One region of the Streptomyces sp. NPDC096012 genome, then DNA from elsewhere that is predicted to be linked to it. Evidence: riboswitches for the same ligand, from Rfam matches in the RefSeq annotation. Region 1 holds a riboswitch; the other holds the start of a gene.
What was found. Region 1 has a riboswitch for cyclic di-AMP ahead of ABVB68_RS21305 (M23 family metallopeptidase). Riboswitches for the same ligand answer to the same signal wherever they lie in the genome.
Positions count from the first base shown of each region.

Region 2: it holds a riboswitch for cyclic di-AMP, as region 1 does, so the genes downstream of both, ABVB68_RS09215 (transglycosylase SLT domain-containing protein) here and ABVB68_RS21305 (M23 family metallopeptidase) in region 1, are expected to answer to the same signal.

Region 1 covers NZ_JBEOTD010000022.1:8,909-15,995, forward strand. Annotated here, with positions in the region: gene ABVB68_RS21300 (GntR family transcriptional regulator) at 38-724, opposite strand; gene ABVB68_RS21305 (M23 family metallopeptidase) at 1,032-1,787, opposite strand; cyclic di-AMP (ydaO/yuaA leader) riboswitch at 1,800-1,959, opposite strand; gene ABVB68_RS21310 (M16 family metallopeptidase) at 2,186-3,574, opposite strand; gene ABVB68_RS21315 (M16 family metallopeptidase) at 3,571-4,965, opposite strand; gene ABVB68_RS21320 (DNA gyrase/topoisomerase IV subunit A) at 5,285-7,087, shown strand, end outside.
Region 2 covers NZ_JBEOTD010000006.1:145,402-152,488, reverse strand. Annotated here, with positions in the region: gene ABVB68_RS09230 (carboxylate--amine ligase) at 200-1,444, shown strand; partial or broken gene ABVB68_RS09225 (NAD(P)/FAD-dependent oxidoreductase) at 1,544-1,974, shown strand; gene ABVB68_RS09220 (HAD family hydrolase) at 2,139-2,951, shown strand; gene ABVB68_RS09215 (transglycosylase SLT domain-containing protein) at 3,106-3,594, opposite strand; cyclic di-AMP (ydaO/yuaA leader) riboswitch at 3,600-3,777, opposite strand; gene ABVB68_RS09210 (polyprenyl synthetase family protein) at 4,509-5,519, shown strand; gene ABVB68_RS09205 (LolA family protein) at 6,134-7,087, shown strand, end outside.

The sequences.
Region 1 (7,087 bases):
GCCACGGAATTGCTCTTCTTTGTATACGGCCTGCGTGTTAATGCCGCCGCCCCGGCACGTTTACGGCATGTTGCGAAGTCCTCACACGCTCCGCGCCGCCGGAGAACCGAAGCCGGTGTGCGGCCGCCGAGCGCTCGGCGTGCAGCGCCGTGACCGCCCGCGCGCGTTCACCGTCGCCGCGCGCCACCGCGTCCACGATCGCGCCGTGCTCCGCCCAGGCCTCCTGGGGGCTCGGCAGCGCCTCCACCGCGTACATCCAGGCGATCTTGTGGCGCAGCTGGGTGAGCGTCGAGGTCAGCGAGGGGCTGCCGGAGGCCTGCGCGAGCGTCTCGTGGAACCAGCCGCCCAGCGAGCGCAGATCCTCGCTGCCACCACTCCTGGCCCGCTCCTGGCCGAGCCTGACCAGGCCTCGCAGCACCTTGAGGTGGGCCTCCGTCCGCCGCTGCGCGGCCCGGCCGGCGCCGAGCGGCTCCAGGAGCACGCGCATCTCCAGCAGGTCGGCGGCCTCCTCCTCGGTGGGCTCGGCCACGCACGCGCCCGCGTGCCGGCGGGTCACCACGAACCCCTCCGCCTCCAGGGTGCGCAGGGCCTCACGGACGGGGACGCGCGAGACGCCGTAGCGGCGGGCCAGGACTTCCTCGGTGAGGCGGCCGCCGCGCTCGTGGACACCGGCGACGATGTCGTCCCTGATCGCCGTGCACACCGAGTGCGCCGGAATACGCATGCCCGACCTCCGCCTTAATTCCCGTGAAACGTCGACGATGGACGCGTGTTCCGCGACTCTATTCCAATACGCGGGAATTTCCGACGGCGGGCCGGAATTCATGGATATTTTTTGGCCCTGGGGGGGACCAGCAGGACCCTGCGGAGAACGGCGGGACCCCGCGGAGAACGGCGAAAGCCCCGGCTCGGTGAGCCGGGGCTTCGGGTGCCGTGCGAGGCTTCGGATCCCGTGCGGCGGGCGCGTCGGACGCCACGCCGAGGCCGTGCCCGCGGAGGGGTCGGACGTCGCCGCCGTGCTCGCCGAGGCGTCAGACGTTCACGCCGTGCTTGCGGAGGTAGGCGACGGGGTCGATGTCGGAGCCGTAGTCGGGGCTCGTGCGGGCCTCGAAGTGGAGGTGCGGGCCGGTGGTGTTGCCGGTCGCGCCGGACAGGCCGATCTGCTGGCCCGGTACGACCTTCTGGCCCACGGTGACCCCGATGGACGACAGGTGACCGTACTGGGTGTACGTGCCGTCGGCCATCCGGATCACGATCTGGTTGCCGTACGCGCCGCCCCAGCCGACGGTTTCGACGGTGCCGGAGCCGACCGCGTGGACGGTGGTGCCGCTGGCCGCGTGGAAGTCGATGCCGGTGTGCGAGCCGGAGGACCACAACGAACTGCTGGCCTGGTAGCCCGTGGAGACGTAGGAGTGCGCGATCGGGGCGACGAAGGCGTTCAGCCGCTTGCGCTCGGCCTCGCGGGCCGCGCGTTCCTTGGCCACGCGCTCCAGCTTCACCCGCTCGGCGGCCGCCTTGGCCGCGGCCTGCTCGGCCGCCTTCTGCTCGGCGGCCTGCCGCTGGGCGTCCGCCTGCGCGTCGATCCGCTCGGCCACGCCGTCGCTCACCGTGAGGACGGGCGTGAGGCCGGTCTGCTCCACGGAGTTCTCGGCGGCGAGTGCCGGGGAGGCGGCGAGGGTGCCGATGACACCGGTGGTGGTGAGGGCCGCGATACCGGCCGCCTGAGCGGTGGTGCGCTTGACCCGGCCGGGCTTGCGATGCTTCCCGGTGGCGCACATGAACGCCATGAAGTGGCTGGTCCTTTCCTTCCCTCTCGCCTACCGGGTTAGCTGACGGGTTCGGAGCAGGAAGGTCTCCTACGGGCCCCCTCGCTCTCGCGCGGGCGTCCGATTCACCCCAGGGACGTGGGTCCCCGGCTCCCCTGGCTCGCGCCGTACGGGGACTCGGCGATGACTGTCCGGTGCCGCGGGTGCGGCGCACTGCCTGACGAACAGCCCGCATGACCGTACGGATGCCTGCTTTCAATCCTCAAACGGATCCGGGCTTTTGTAGCGCATCCCACAGGGCAGACAGGAAACCTCCGCCCCAATCGGGCATCCGGGGAAGGGAGTGGAACGGCGTGGGGCCCTGACGGCCTGTAGGCCGTCAGGGCCCCACGCGCGCGTGCCGCTGCTCGGCGCGACGGCTACTCGGCGGCGACGACGGTGACTTCGCCGATGCCCAGTGCCTCGACCGGAGCCTTGATCTGGGAGGCGTCACCGACGAGGACGGTCACCAGCCGGTCCACCGGGAAGGCGTTGACGGCGGCCGCGGTGGCCTCCACCGTGCCCGTCGCGGCCAGCCGCTGGTACATCGTCGCCTGGAAGTCGTCGGGCAGGTGCTGCTCGACCTGGTCGGCCAGGGTGCTCGCCACCGCGGCCGCGGTCTCGTACTTCAGCGGTGCCACCCCGACCAGGTTCTGTACGGCGACGTCCCGCTCGGCGTCGGTCAGACCCTCCGCCGCGAGGGTGCGCAGCACCTTCCACAGGTCGTCCAGCGCAGGACCGGTGTTGGGGGTGTCCACCGAGCCGCTGATGGCGAGCATCGAGGCGCCCGTGCCGTCCGGGGCCGACCTCATGACCTGGCCGAAGGCGCGCACGCCGTAGGTGTAGCCCTTCTCCTCGCGCAGGACGCGGTCCAGGCGGGAGGTGAGGGTGCCGCCGAGGCAGTAGGTGCCGAGCACCTGGGCCGGCCAGACGCGGTCGTGCCGGTCCGGGCCGATCCGGCCGATGAGCAGCTGCGTCTGCACGGCGCCGGGCCGGTCCACGATGATCACGCGGCCGGTGTCGTCGGCCGTCACCGGCGGCACCGGCCGCGGCTCGCCGGGGGTACCGGTCCACGCGCCCAGGGTGCCCCCGAGCAGCTCGTCCAGGTCGATCCCGGTGAGATCGCCGACGACGACCGCGGTGGCCGTCGCGGGGCGGACGTGCCGGTCGTAGAAGGCGCGCACGGAGGCCGCGTCGATCTTCTCGACCGTCTCCTCGGTGCCCTGGCGCGGGCGGGACATGCGCGAGGTCGCCGGGAACAGCTCCTTGGAGAGCTCCTTGGCGGCCCGGCGGGCGGGGCTGGCCAGCTCGTGCGGGATCTCGTCCAGGCGGTTGCGGACCAGCCGCTCGACCTCGCTCTCGGCGAACGCCGGGGCGCGCAGGGCGTCGGCGAGCAGGCCGAGACCCTTGGCCAGGCGGGAGGCCGGGACCTCCAGGCTGAGCCGGACACCGGGGTGGTCGGCGTGCGCGTCCAGCGTGGCGCCGGCGCGCTCCAGCTCGGCGGCGAAGTCCTCGGCGGAGTGCTGGTCGGTGCCCTCGGAGAAGGCCCGCGCCATGATCGTGGCGACGCCGTCGAGGCCGACCGGCTCGGCGTCCAGGGGCGCGTCGAGCAGCACCTCGACGGCGACGACCTGCTGCCCGGGGCGGTGGCAGCGCAGCACCGTCAGGCCGTTGCCCAGCGTGCCGCGCTCGGGCGCCGGGAACGCCCACGGCTTGGCCTCGCCGGCCTGCGGCTGGGGGTGGAACTCCATGGTGGCGAGCTCGGTCACTTGGCCGTCTCCTCGTTCTCGTTGCCGGCCTCTACGGTCGCTTCCCGCTCCGGGTCCTCCGGGATCCCGGTGTCCTCGACGGCTTCCGGGGACTTCGGCTCGTAGACGAGGACCGCGCGGTTGTCGGGGCGCAGGCGGGCCTGGGCGACCGCGCGGACCTCCTCGGGGGTCACCTCGAGGACGCGCTTGACGGCGGTCAGCGCGAGCTGCGGGTCCCCGAACAGGACGGCGTACCTGCACAGTTCGTCCGCGCGGCCGGCGACCGTGCCGAGCCGGTCCAGCCACTCGCGCTCCAACTGCGCCTGGGCCCGCTCCATCTCCTCGGGCGTGGGGCCCTCCTCGGCGAACCGGGCCAGCTCCTCGTCGATGGCGGCCTCGATGACCGGCACCTCCACGTCGCCGGAGGTCTTCACGTCCAGCCAGCCCATCGAGGGCGCGCCGGCCAGGCGCAGCAGCCCGAAGCCGGCCGCGACGGCCGTACGGTCGCGGCGCACCAGGCGGTTGTACAGGCGGGAGGACTCGCCGCCGCCGAGGACGGTCAGGGCGAGGTCGGCGGCGTCCGCCTCGCGCGTGCCGTCGTGCGGGAGCCGGTAGGCGGCCATCAGGGCGCGCGCCGGGACCTCCTCGACGACGACCTCGCGCAGCTGCTCGCCGATGACCTCCGGCAGGGAACCGTCGCGCGGGGCGGGCTTGCCGTCGTGGGACTCGATGGAGCCGAAGTACTTCTCGACCCAGGCGAGGGTCTGCTCCGGGTCGATGTCGCCGACCACGGACAGCACCGCGTTGTTCGGCGCGTAGTAGGTGCGGAAGAACGCGCGGGCGTCCTCCAGGGTGGCCGCGTCCAGGTCCGCCATCGAGCCGATCGGCGTGTGGTGGTAGGGGTGGCCCTCCGGGTACGACAGGGCGGTCAGCTTCTCGAAGGCGGTGCCGTAGGGAACGTTGTCGTAGCGCTGGCGGCGCTCGTTCTTGACGACGTCCCGCTGGTTCTCCATGGACTCGTCGTCCAGGGCGGCGAGCAGCGAGCCCATGCGGTCGGCCTCGAGCCAGAGCGCGAGCTCGAGCTGGTGGGCCGGCATGGTCTCGAAGTAGTTGGTCCGCTCGAAGCTGGTGGTGCCGTTGAGCGAACCACCGGCGCCCTGCACCAGCTCGAAGTGGCCGTTGCCCGTGACCTGCGCCGAGCCCTGGAACATCAGGTGCTCGAAAAGGTGAGCCAGGCCGGTACGCCCCTTGACTTCGTGGCGCGAGCCGACGTCGTACCAGAGGCAGACCGCCGCCACCGGGGTCAGGTGATCCTCGGAGAGCACCACGCGCAGACCGTTGGCCAGCCGGTGCTCGGTCGCTTTCAGGCCCCCGGAGCCTGCCTCGGCCGTGGTCGTGTGACCCATGGGCATGTACGTCCCTTCGCGAGCGGAGGCGGTCGTCGAAACCGCGGTTTTCCTGCCGTTCCTGCCACTGTATGCAAAGCGTGCGGGACGTCGGCGAAGTTCCCGGGGGACGTACGCCCACAGCGGATCGCGTAGCCTGCGTCCGACCCGTCTCCGGCCGCCTCTCCGGCACCGGGCGGGCCCGCGGAGACCGGGTCGCGGCCCGCGTTGTCAGTGCCGCGGTCCACAATGGTTCGCGACAGATCCGTCAATCGCTTCAGCAAGAGCGAACCCGGGGGGTGCGCGCCCCCTCGGTGCGCGACCAGATCAGGAGGAGCCGGCAGCGATGGCCCGCCGCAGCACGAAGACCCCGCCACCCGACGATTCGTTCGAGGAGAGGATCCTCGACATCGACGTCGTGGACGAGATGCGTGGCTCCTACCTCGAGTACGCGTACTCGGTCATCTACTCGCGCGCCCTGCCGGACGCCCGCGACGGCCTCAAGCCGGTGCATCGCCGGATCGTCTACCAGATGAGCGATATGGGGCTGCGCCCCGAGCGCGGCTATGTGAAGTGCGCCCGCGTCGTCGGCGAGGTCATGGGCAAGCTGCACCCGCACGGCGACGCGTCGATCTACGACGCCCTGGTGCGCATGGCCCAGCCCTTCTCCATGCGCGTGCCGCTCGTCGACGGCCACGGCAACTTCGGCTCGCTGGGCAACGACGACCCGCCGGCCGCCATGCGGTACACCGAGTGCCGGATGGCCGAGGCGACGAGCCTGATGACCGAGTCGATCGAAGAGGACACGGTCGACTTCACGCCCAACTACGACGGACAGGAGCGGGAGCCGGTCGCGCTGCCCGCCGCCTTCCCCAACCTCCTGGTCAACGGCTCCTCGGGCATCGCGGTCGGCATGGCGACGAACATGCCGCCGCACAACCTGCGCGAGGTGATCTCCGCCGCCCGCCATCTGATCCGGTTCCCCAACGCCGACCTGGACGCGCTGATGAAGCACGTCCCGGGCCCGGACCTGCCCACCGGCGGCCGGATCGTCGGCCTGGACGGCATCCGGGACGCGTACGCGACGGGCCGCGGCACCTTCAAGATCCGCGCGACGGTCTCGGTCGAGACCGTGACCGCCCGCCGCAAGGGCCTGGTGATCACCGAGCTGCCGTTCGCGGTCGGCCCCGAGAAGGTCATCGCGAAGATCAAGGACCTGGTCAACGCGAAGAAGGTCCAGGGCATCGCCGACGTCAAGGACCTCACGGACCGCGAGCACGGCCTGCGCCTGGTCATCGAGGTCAAGAACGGCTTCGTGCCCGAGGCGATCCTGGAGCAGCTGTACAAGCTGACGCCGCTGGAGGAGTCCTTCGGCATCAACAACGTCGCCCTGGTGGACGGCCAGCCGCTCACCCTGGGCCTGAAGGAGCTGCTGGAGGTCTATCTCGACCACCGCTTCGACGTGGTCCGGCGCCGCAGCGAGTTCCGCCGCGGCAAGAAGCGGGACCGGCTGCACCTGGTCGAGGGCCTGCTCACCGCGCTGGTCGACATCGACGAGGTCATCCGGGTGATCCGGTCCAGCGAGAACTCCGCGCAGGCCAAGGAGCGCCTGATGGAGCGGTTCTCGCTCAGCGAGGTGCAGACGCAGTACATCCTCGACACGCCGCTGCGCCGGCTCACCAGGTACGACCGCATCGAGCTGGAGGCGGAGCGGGAGAAGCTCACCGCGGAGATCGCGGAGCTGACCCGGATCCTGGACTCGGACACGGAGCTGCGCAAGCTGGTCTCGGCCGAACTGGCCGCGGTGGCCAAGAAGTTCGGCACCGACCGGCGTTCGGTCCTGCTGGAGTCCGCGGGCGTCCCGGTGGCCACCGTGCCGCTGCAGGTCGCCGACGACCCGTGCCGGGTGCTGCTGTCCTCGACGGGTCTGCTGGCCCGTACGGCGACCGCCGAGCCCTTCCCGGAGGCGGCCCGCGCGAAGCGGGTCAAGCACGACGTGATCGTCTCGGCGGTCCCGGCGACGGCGCGTGGTGAGATCGGCGCGGTGACCTCGGCGGGCCGGCTGCTGCGGATCAACGTGGTCGACCTGCCGCAGCTGCCCGAGGCGACGGGCGCGCCGAACCTCTCCGGCGGTGCGCCGCTGGCGGAG
Region 2 (7,087 bases), on a different contig from region 1:
CCCCCCTGCGTGGGAGCGCATGGTCGCCGGCGCACGACCGAATGGTTGTCCGATGAATGCCTAAAGAGCTCGCAATGTCCTGATAGGCCTTGTCGGAGGCGGCAATTCCGGCTTAGCGTCCTTTGGGGGTCACGGACGGGGTGGGTCCGTGCCATTGGGGGGACACGTGGGGGGACCCGTGGCCGGAAACACCGTCGGTGTGCCGTTCGAGGCCGACCGCGACGTGCCGGGCCTGATCGTCAAGTTCGGTGACTACCCGCTGCACCACGGCGGTGTCGGCGCGATCCGTAGTCTGGGGCGCCTGGGCGTGCCCATGTACGCCGTCACCGAGGATCCGTACACGCCGGCGGCCTCCTCGCGTTATCTGAAGAAGGCGTTCGTGTGGCCGACCACCGGCGCGGAGGACCCGGCCCGGCTGGTCGACGGCATGTTGCGCATCGGCCACCGGATCGGTCGCCCGACCGTGCTGATCCCGACGGACGAGGAGGCCGCCGTACTGATCGCCGAGCACCAGGAAGAGCTGGCCGGGACCTTCCTCTTCCCGCGCGTCGATCCCGCGCTGCCGCGCCGGCTCGCCAGCAAGCAGGGACTGCACGAACTGTGTGTCGAGCACGGCATCGCCAGCCCCGCGGCGGCGTTCCCGCGGTCGTACGACGACATCGTCTCCTTCGCGGGCACCGCCCGGTTCCCGGTGGTGGCCAAGAACCGGGAGGCGTTCGTCCGGCGCAGCCGGCCCGCCGTGAACGGCACCACGAGGATCGCCACGCGCGCGGGCCTGCTCGCGCTCGCTCGGGACTGGGGCGACGAACCCGGCGTGATCCTCCAGGAGTACCTGCCGCGCGAGGAGGCCGAGGACTGGATCGTGCACGCCTGCTTCGACCGGAACTCCAACCCCGTCGCGCTGTTCACCGGCGTCAAGGTCCGTTCCTGGCCGCCGCACGCGGGCATGACGGCGAACGCGTACGTCGTCGACAATCCGGAACTCGCCGACCTCGCCGCTCGTTTCATCAAGCAGATCGGCTTCAGCGGCATCATCGACCTCGACCTGCGCTTCGACCGGCGCGACGGACAGTACAAGCTCCTCGACTTCAACCCGCGCATGGGCGCCCAGTTCCGGCTCTTCGAGAACGAGTCGGGAGTGGACGTCGTCCGTGCGATGCACCTGCACCTGACCGGCCGCCCCGTTCCGGAGGGGGAACAGCGCGCCGGCCACCGCTACATCGTGGAGAACATCGACCTCCCCGCCCTCCTCGCCTACCGCCGCGGCGGCTATACGACGCCGCACGCGCCGGCGAAGGCGAGCGGGACGGAGCTGGCCTGGCTCGCGGGTGACGACCCGCTGCCGTTCCTCACGATGGTCGCCCGCTTCGCGCGCCCCGGCGCGAAGCACCTCTATCAGCTGTGGCGGACCAACCGCCGCGGCAGCGGCACAGCCACGAAGTAGGCCCGCCGTGGCGGACCGACGCCACGGCCGGCGGCACAGCCACGAAGGAAGTAGGCGAGGCCGCGAAGGTGGCGCATCGTGTCTCAGAGGAGGGACTTCGTGATCCGACCGGTTGCAGTCATCGGGGCGGGGCCCTTCGGCCTGTCCACCGCCGCTCACTGCGGGCGCTCGGTATCGCCGTCCGCGTCTTCGGCGACCCCATGGTCAGCTGGCGCGACCACATGCCCGAGGGCATGCTCCTGAAGTCGACCCCCGCCGCCTGGAACCTCGACTGCCCGCAGCCCCGCCACACCCTCGCCGACTACTGCGACGCGGCCGGCATCCGCCGCCTGGTGGCGGACGAGGACATCATCCCGGTGGAGACCTTCATCGCCTACGGCGAGTGGTTCCAGCACAAGCCGGTCCCCGGCCTGGAGCAGGTGCGCGTCGTCTCCGTCGACCGGGACAGAAGCGATGGCTTCGAGCCGGAGCTCGACTCGGGTGAGATGTTCACCGCACCCTTGCCGACCGTCGCCGCCCCCCTCACCGGCGGGCCCGGAGGAAGCCCCCTGCCGCCACCCGGCGGCCACCGGGCCACAACCCGGCGATCACCGGGCCACCGAGCGGACCTTGGCCACCAGTTGGGGCTGAGCAGCACGTAAGTGCGTGGAACGACGGATGAGTCGGCGGGGCGCGGTGTCCGTATTCTCTGATCATGGCAGCCACCCCCGCATACGCACTGATCGCCACCGACCTGGACGGGACGCTGCTGCGCGGCGACGACACCGTCTCCGACCGGTCTCTGGCCGCGCTCGCGCGGGCGGCGGGGGCGGGTGCCCGGCACCTGGTGGTGACGGGCCGGCCGGCCCCGCGGGTACGGCCCCTGCTGGCGAACCTGGGCTGCGCGGGGCTCGCGGTGTGCGGCCAGGGCGCTCAGATCTACGACATCGCCGCCGACCGTCTGCTGTGGTCGGTCCGGCTGGACCGGGAGCTGGCCGAGACGGCGCTCGGCAAGATCGAGGCGGAGGTGGGGCAGGTGTACGCGGCCGTCGACCAGGACGGCGTGGACGGGCTCACGCTCATCGAACCCGGGTATCTGATGCCGCACCCGACGCTGCCGGCGGTCCGGGTCGACCGTCGCGACGACCTGTGGTGCGAGCCCATCAGCAAAGTACTGCTGCGCCACGCCACTCTGTCGGACGACGAGTTGGCGGCCGTGGCGCGGGCGGCGGTGGACTCGCTGGCGACCGTCACCATGTCGGGGCCGGGGACCGTGGAGCTCCAGCCGCGCGGGGTGACCAAGGCGACCGGTCTCGCGCTGGCCGCCGAGCGCCTCCGGATCGGCGCCGAACGGGCCGTGGCCTTCGGGGACATGCCCAACGACATCCCGATGTTCCACTGGGCCGGACGCGGGGTGGCCATGGCCAACGCCCACCCCGAACTCAAGGCGGTGGCCGACGAGGTCACCTCGTCGAACGAGGACGACGGCATCGCCGTCGTCCTCGAAAGAATCTTCCCGACCGACTGACCGGCACTTCAGTAGCTCGCTGTTCGGCCGGTCACCGATGCGAGCCCGTCGGCCGGTCACCGGTGCCCGCCGTTCGGCGGTCACCGGTGCGCGCCGGTCCGTCAGGTGCCGGAGCGCACCGGTCCGCCGTGCGACGGGCACCGGTACGGGCAGGTCAGTACGCGCCGAACACGTTGTCGATCGACCCGTACCGCGCGGCCGCGTAGTTGCAGGCGGCGGTGATGTTCGCGACCGGGTCGTAGACGTTGAACGACGTTCCGGCCACGTGGTACGCGTTGAACGTCGGGTCGATGACCTGGAGCAGGCCCTTGGACGGGATGCCCTTGGCCGCGTTGGAGTCCCAGAGGTTGATGGCCGAGGGGTTGCCCGAGGACTCCCGCATGATGTTGCGGTAGATGCCGTTGTAGGTGCCCGGGATCTTCTTCTCGGCCATGATCGCGAGCGACTCGCGGATCCAGCCGTCGAGGTTGTTCGGGTACCCGGCCGGCGTGGTGGACACCGTGGCGGCCGTGGGGGTGGCCGCGGAGGCGGCGGTGGCGCCGATGATCGGAAGGGCGAGCACGGCGGCACCGGTGCCGACGACCGCGAGCTTGCGGACGAGGCGGTTGGTGCGAACGCGGCGGGGCTGAGCGGCAGCAGGCATGGGGGTGTTCCTCTCCGGCGCCTGCGAGGTGAGCTGTCGGGTTCGGGCGGGGAGGTGCCCGGCCGCACTCCGAAGAGCGCGACTTCACCCCTAGCCGTTCCGGTGCGACGTGTGTCGTCCGGTCCGGCGGCTTACCTGGTTCCCCCGCTCCTGCCCTGCGAATGAGTTCGTCGATGGGTTATGCGGGCGGCGGCAGGATTCGGCGTTCCGCCCGACGGCCCGGAACGTATGCGAGAGCACATGTCGGGAACAAGTGCCTGATTCACACAACGCACTGTTTGACCTTGATCTGTGCCGTATGGGGTACTTGATCCTTTGCGGTTGCCAACTTCTCAACTCGCCGATGACGCAGGGCAGAAGCGGCGACCCGACGGGCGGAGCGGGTGGGGCCGGAGGTTGCTCGACGTGACCCAATTCACGAAATAGCAAAACGCAGTAAATCCGACATTGCAGATTAAGGGGATTTGATTCTTAAGTCTGATTACTGCGGAATTCGGAGTGCGCCGCACGTCGTTTCGCAGGGTTGCCGCAGGCCGTGGAGAGGTGGCGGCGGTGAGGGGGAGGGAGTGTGGCGGAGGGTCGGCCGCCGCCCTGATCCGGACCGATTCGGGCGGATTCGGGCCGCGGTCGGAGGTGCGACGGCCCGGGCAGACGGGTGCCCCGACGAGGGTGCGGCGTTACTCCGCTCACCCTCCGATCCGCGACAAACCGCACGTACTGCTGTTAAGTCGATAGATGTCCGTTCTTACCGACCGATCAACACCATAGGGGGCATGATCCGATACCGCCCGGGCTGGACCGGTGGGCGCTATCGGTGATCGAAAGAGGACCGGATACGCTGACTTGAGTGATGGCAACGACCTATCGACAAACCGTGTAACCGCCAGCAGACACCAGCAGACAGGAGACCCCTCGTGACCGTCGTCGGGCCGTTCGGGCTGAGCGTGCGGGACCAGGCTCTGGAAGCCGATGTCCAGGTCGGATTGGCGGCTGTCGAGGAAGGCTTGCTCGAGGCCACCAAGAGCGAGGTTCCGTTCATCACGGAGGCCGCCCAGCACCTCGTGCGGGCCGGCGGGAAGCGGTTCCGGCCCCTGCTGGTGATGCTGGCGGCGCAGTTCGGCGACCCTTACGCACCCGGTGTCGTGCCGTCCGCCGTCGTGGTCGAGCTGACCCACCTCGCCACCCTGTACCACGACGACGTCATGGACGAGGCGGCCGTGCGACGCGGCGTGGACAGCGCCAACACGCGCTGGGGCAACTCCGTCGCGGTCCTCACCGGCGACTTCCTCTTCGCCCGCGCCTCCCAGATCCTCGCCGACCTCGGCCCCGAGGCGGTCCGGGTGCAGGCCCTGGCGTTCGAACGGCTGGTCACGGGCCAGATCCTGGAGACAGCCGGCCCCGCGGACGGCCGTGACCCGGTCGAGCACTACCTGGACGTCCTCAGCGGCAAGACGGGTTCCCTGGTGGCGGTCGCGTGCCGGTTCGGTGCGATGATGTCCGGCGCCGACGACACGGTCGTCGACGTGCTCACCCAGTACGGCGAGCGGCTCGGGGTCGCCTTCCAGCTCGCGGACGACGTCCTGGACATCGCATCCGACTCCCACGAGTCCGGCAAGACGCCCGGCACCGACCTGCGCGAGGGCATCCCGACCCTGCCCGTGCTGCGACTGCGCGAGCGGGCCGGCCGGACGGGGCTGCCCGAGGACGTCGCGCTGTGCGACCTGCTGGACTCCGACCTCAGCGACGACGCCCGGCACGCCGAGGCGCTGGCCGCACTGCGCGCGCACCCCGCGCTGGAGCAGGCCCGCCGGGACACCGTCCGGTACGCGGAGGAGGCACGGGCCGCGCTGGCACCGCTGAGGGAGTGCGACGCCAAGGCGGCCCTGCTCGAACTGTGCGACGCGGTGGTGCACCGAGCCGGCTAGCCGCCCCACCGGCCTCCCCCGCAAGAAAACACGCGCGGGGGACGTCTCCGGCAGGGCGGGCACACACGGCACGCACGCGTGGCGGGAGCCCCACGCCCGCACGCGCGGCACGCGCACGCAGCCCGCACGCCCGCACCCGCGGCACGCGCACGCAGCCCGCACGCGTGGCAGCCACCGCCGACGCACATGTCACGCACGTGTGGCAGCCACCACCGCACGCGCAGCCCGCACGCGTGGCAGCCACCGCCGACGCACACGTCACGCACGCGTGGCAGGCACCGGGAAACGCCCGCACGAGCAGCACGCACCCGCGGAACGGACCCACCCAAGCGGTGCTCCCAGGCAATGCTTCCGGATGCGGTTCCCACGTGACGGTGGTACGGCTGACGTATGCCCGCGGTGCGAGACCCCTACGGGTCCGGGCCGCTGCCGCCCCCGCATGTCATACCGGAGTCGTACACGGAGTTGGCTCCGAGGTCTGACGCTTCCTCACGGCCGATTTGGTCAGATGGACACCAGGGAAATCACCACTCCTCACCGATTCGGGTGAGAATGGCGGCTCAGGGTGGACCAGCGTGAGGACAGCCGCCGCCGACGACGGAGGTAAGGCACACATGGCACCGTACGAATCCGAAGACGCACCGGCCGCCGCGCAGGGCGAGGACACGCGATCCGGCCGGCGCAAGGCGGTCCGGTACGTCGTCCCGGTCGCGGTGGTGGGGGTGACTGCGGCCACGATCGGGCTGGTCCCGGCGCTCGCCAACTCGGGAGACCCGGATCTGCCCCGGATCACCGCCCAGCAGCTCATAGAGAAGATCGCCAAGTCGGACGTGCAGCAGCTGTCCGGCACCGTGCGGATCAGCACCGACCTGGGTCTGCCCGACCTCGGCGGTCTGCAGAACAGCATCGCGCCCGGCTCGTCCCACGGTTCCGGCGACGGTTCCTCCGCCGATCCGCAGTCCAAGCTCCCGGAGCTGGTCACCGGCACGCACACCCTGCGCGTGGCGGCCGACGGCCCGGACCGGCAGAAGGTCTCTCTGCTGGAGCAGGGCGCCGAGTACAGCCTCATCCACCACGGCAAGGACGTCTGGGGCTACGACAGCAAGAGCAACGAGGTCTACCACTCCACCGAGGCCGGCCCGGACCGGCGGGACCACCGGGCGGAGCCGCCGGCCACGCCCAAGGACTTCGCCGAAAAGGCGCTGAAGTCGGTGGACGACACCACCTCCGTCACCGTCGACGGCACCGCGCACGTCGCCGGCCGCGACGCCTACCGGCTGCTGATCAAGCCCAAGCAGTCCGGCACCACGGTCGGCGCGATCAGCATCGCCGTGGACGCGAAGACGGGCCTGCCGCTGAAGTTCACGCTGACCCCGAGGAGCGGCGGCGACGCCGTCGTCGACGCCGGCTTCACCCAGGTCTCCTTCGCCAGGCCGGCCGCCTCCACCTTCGACTTCACGCCGCCCAAGGGCGCGAAGGTCACCGAGGCGGAGCAGGGACCCAAGGCCCGGGAGCACGACCGGAAGCCGGGCGGGGGCTTCGCCGGGGGCATGAACGGCGCCAAGGTC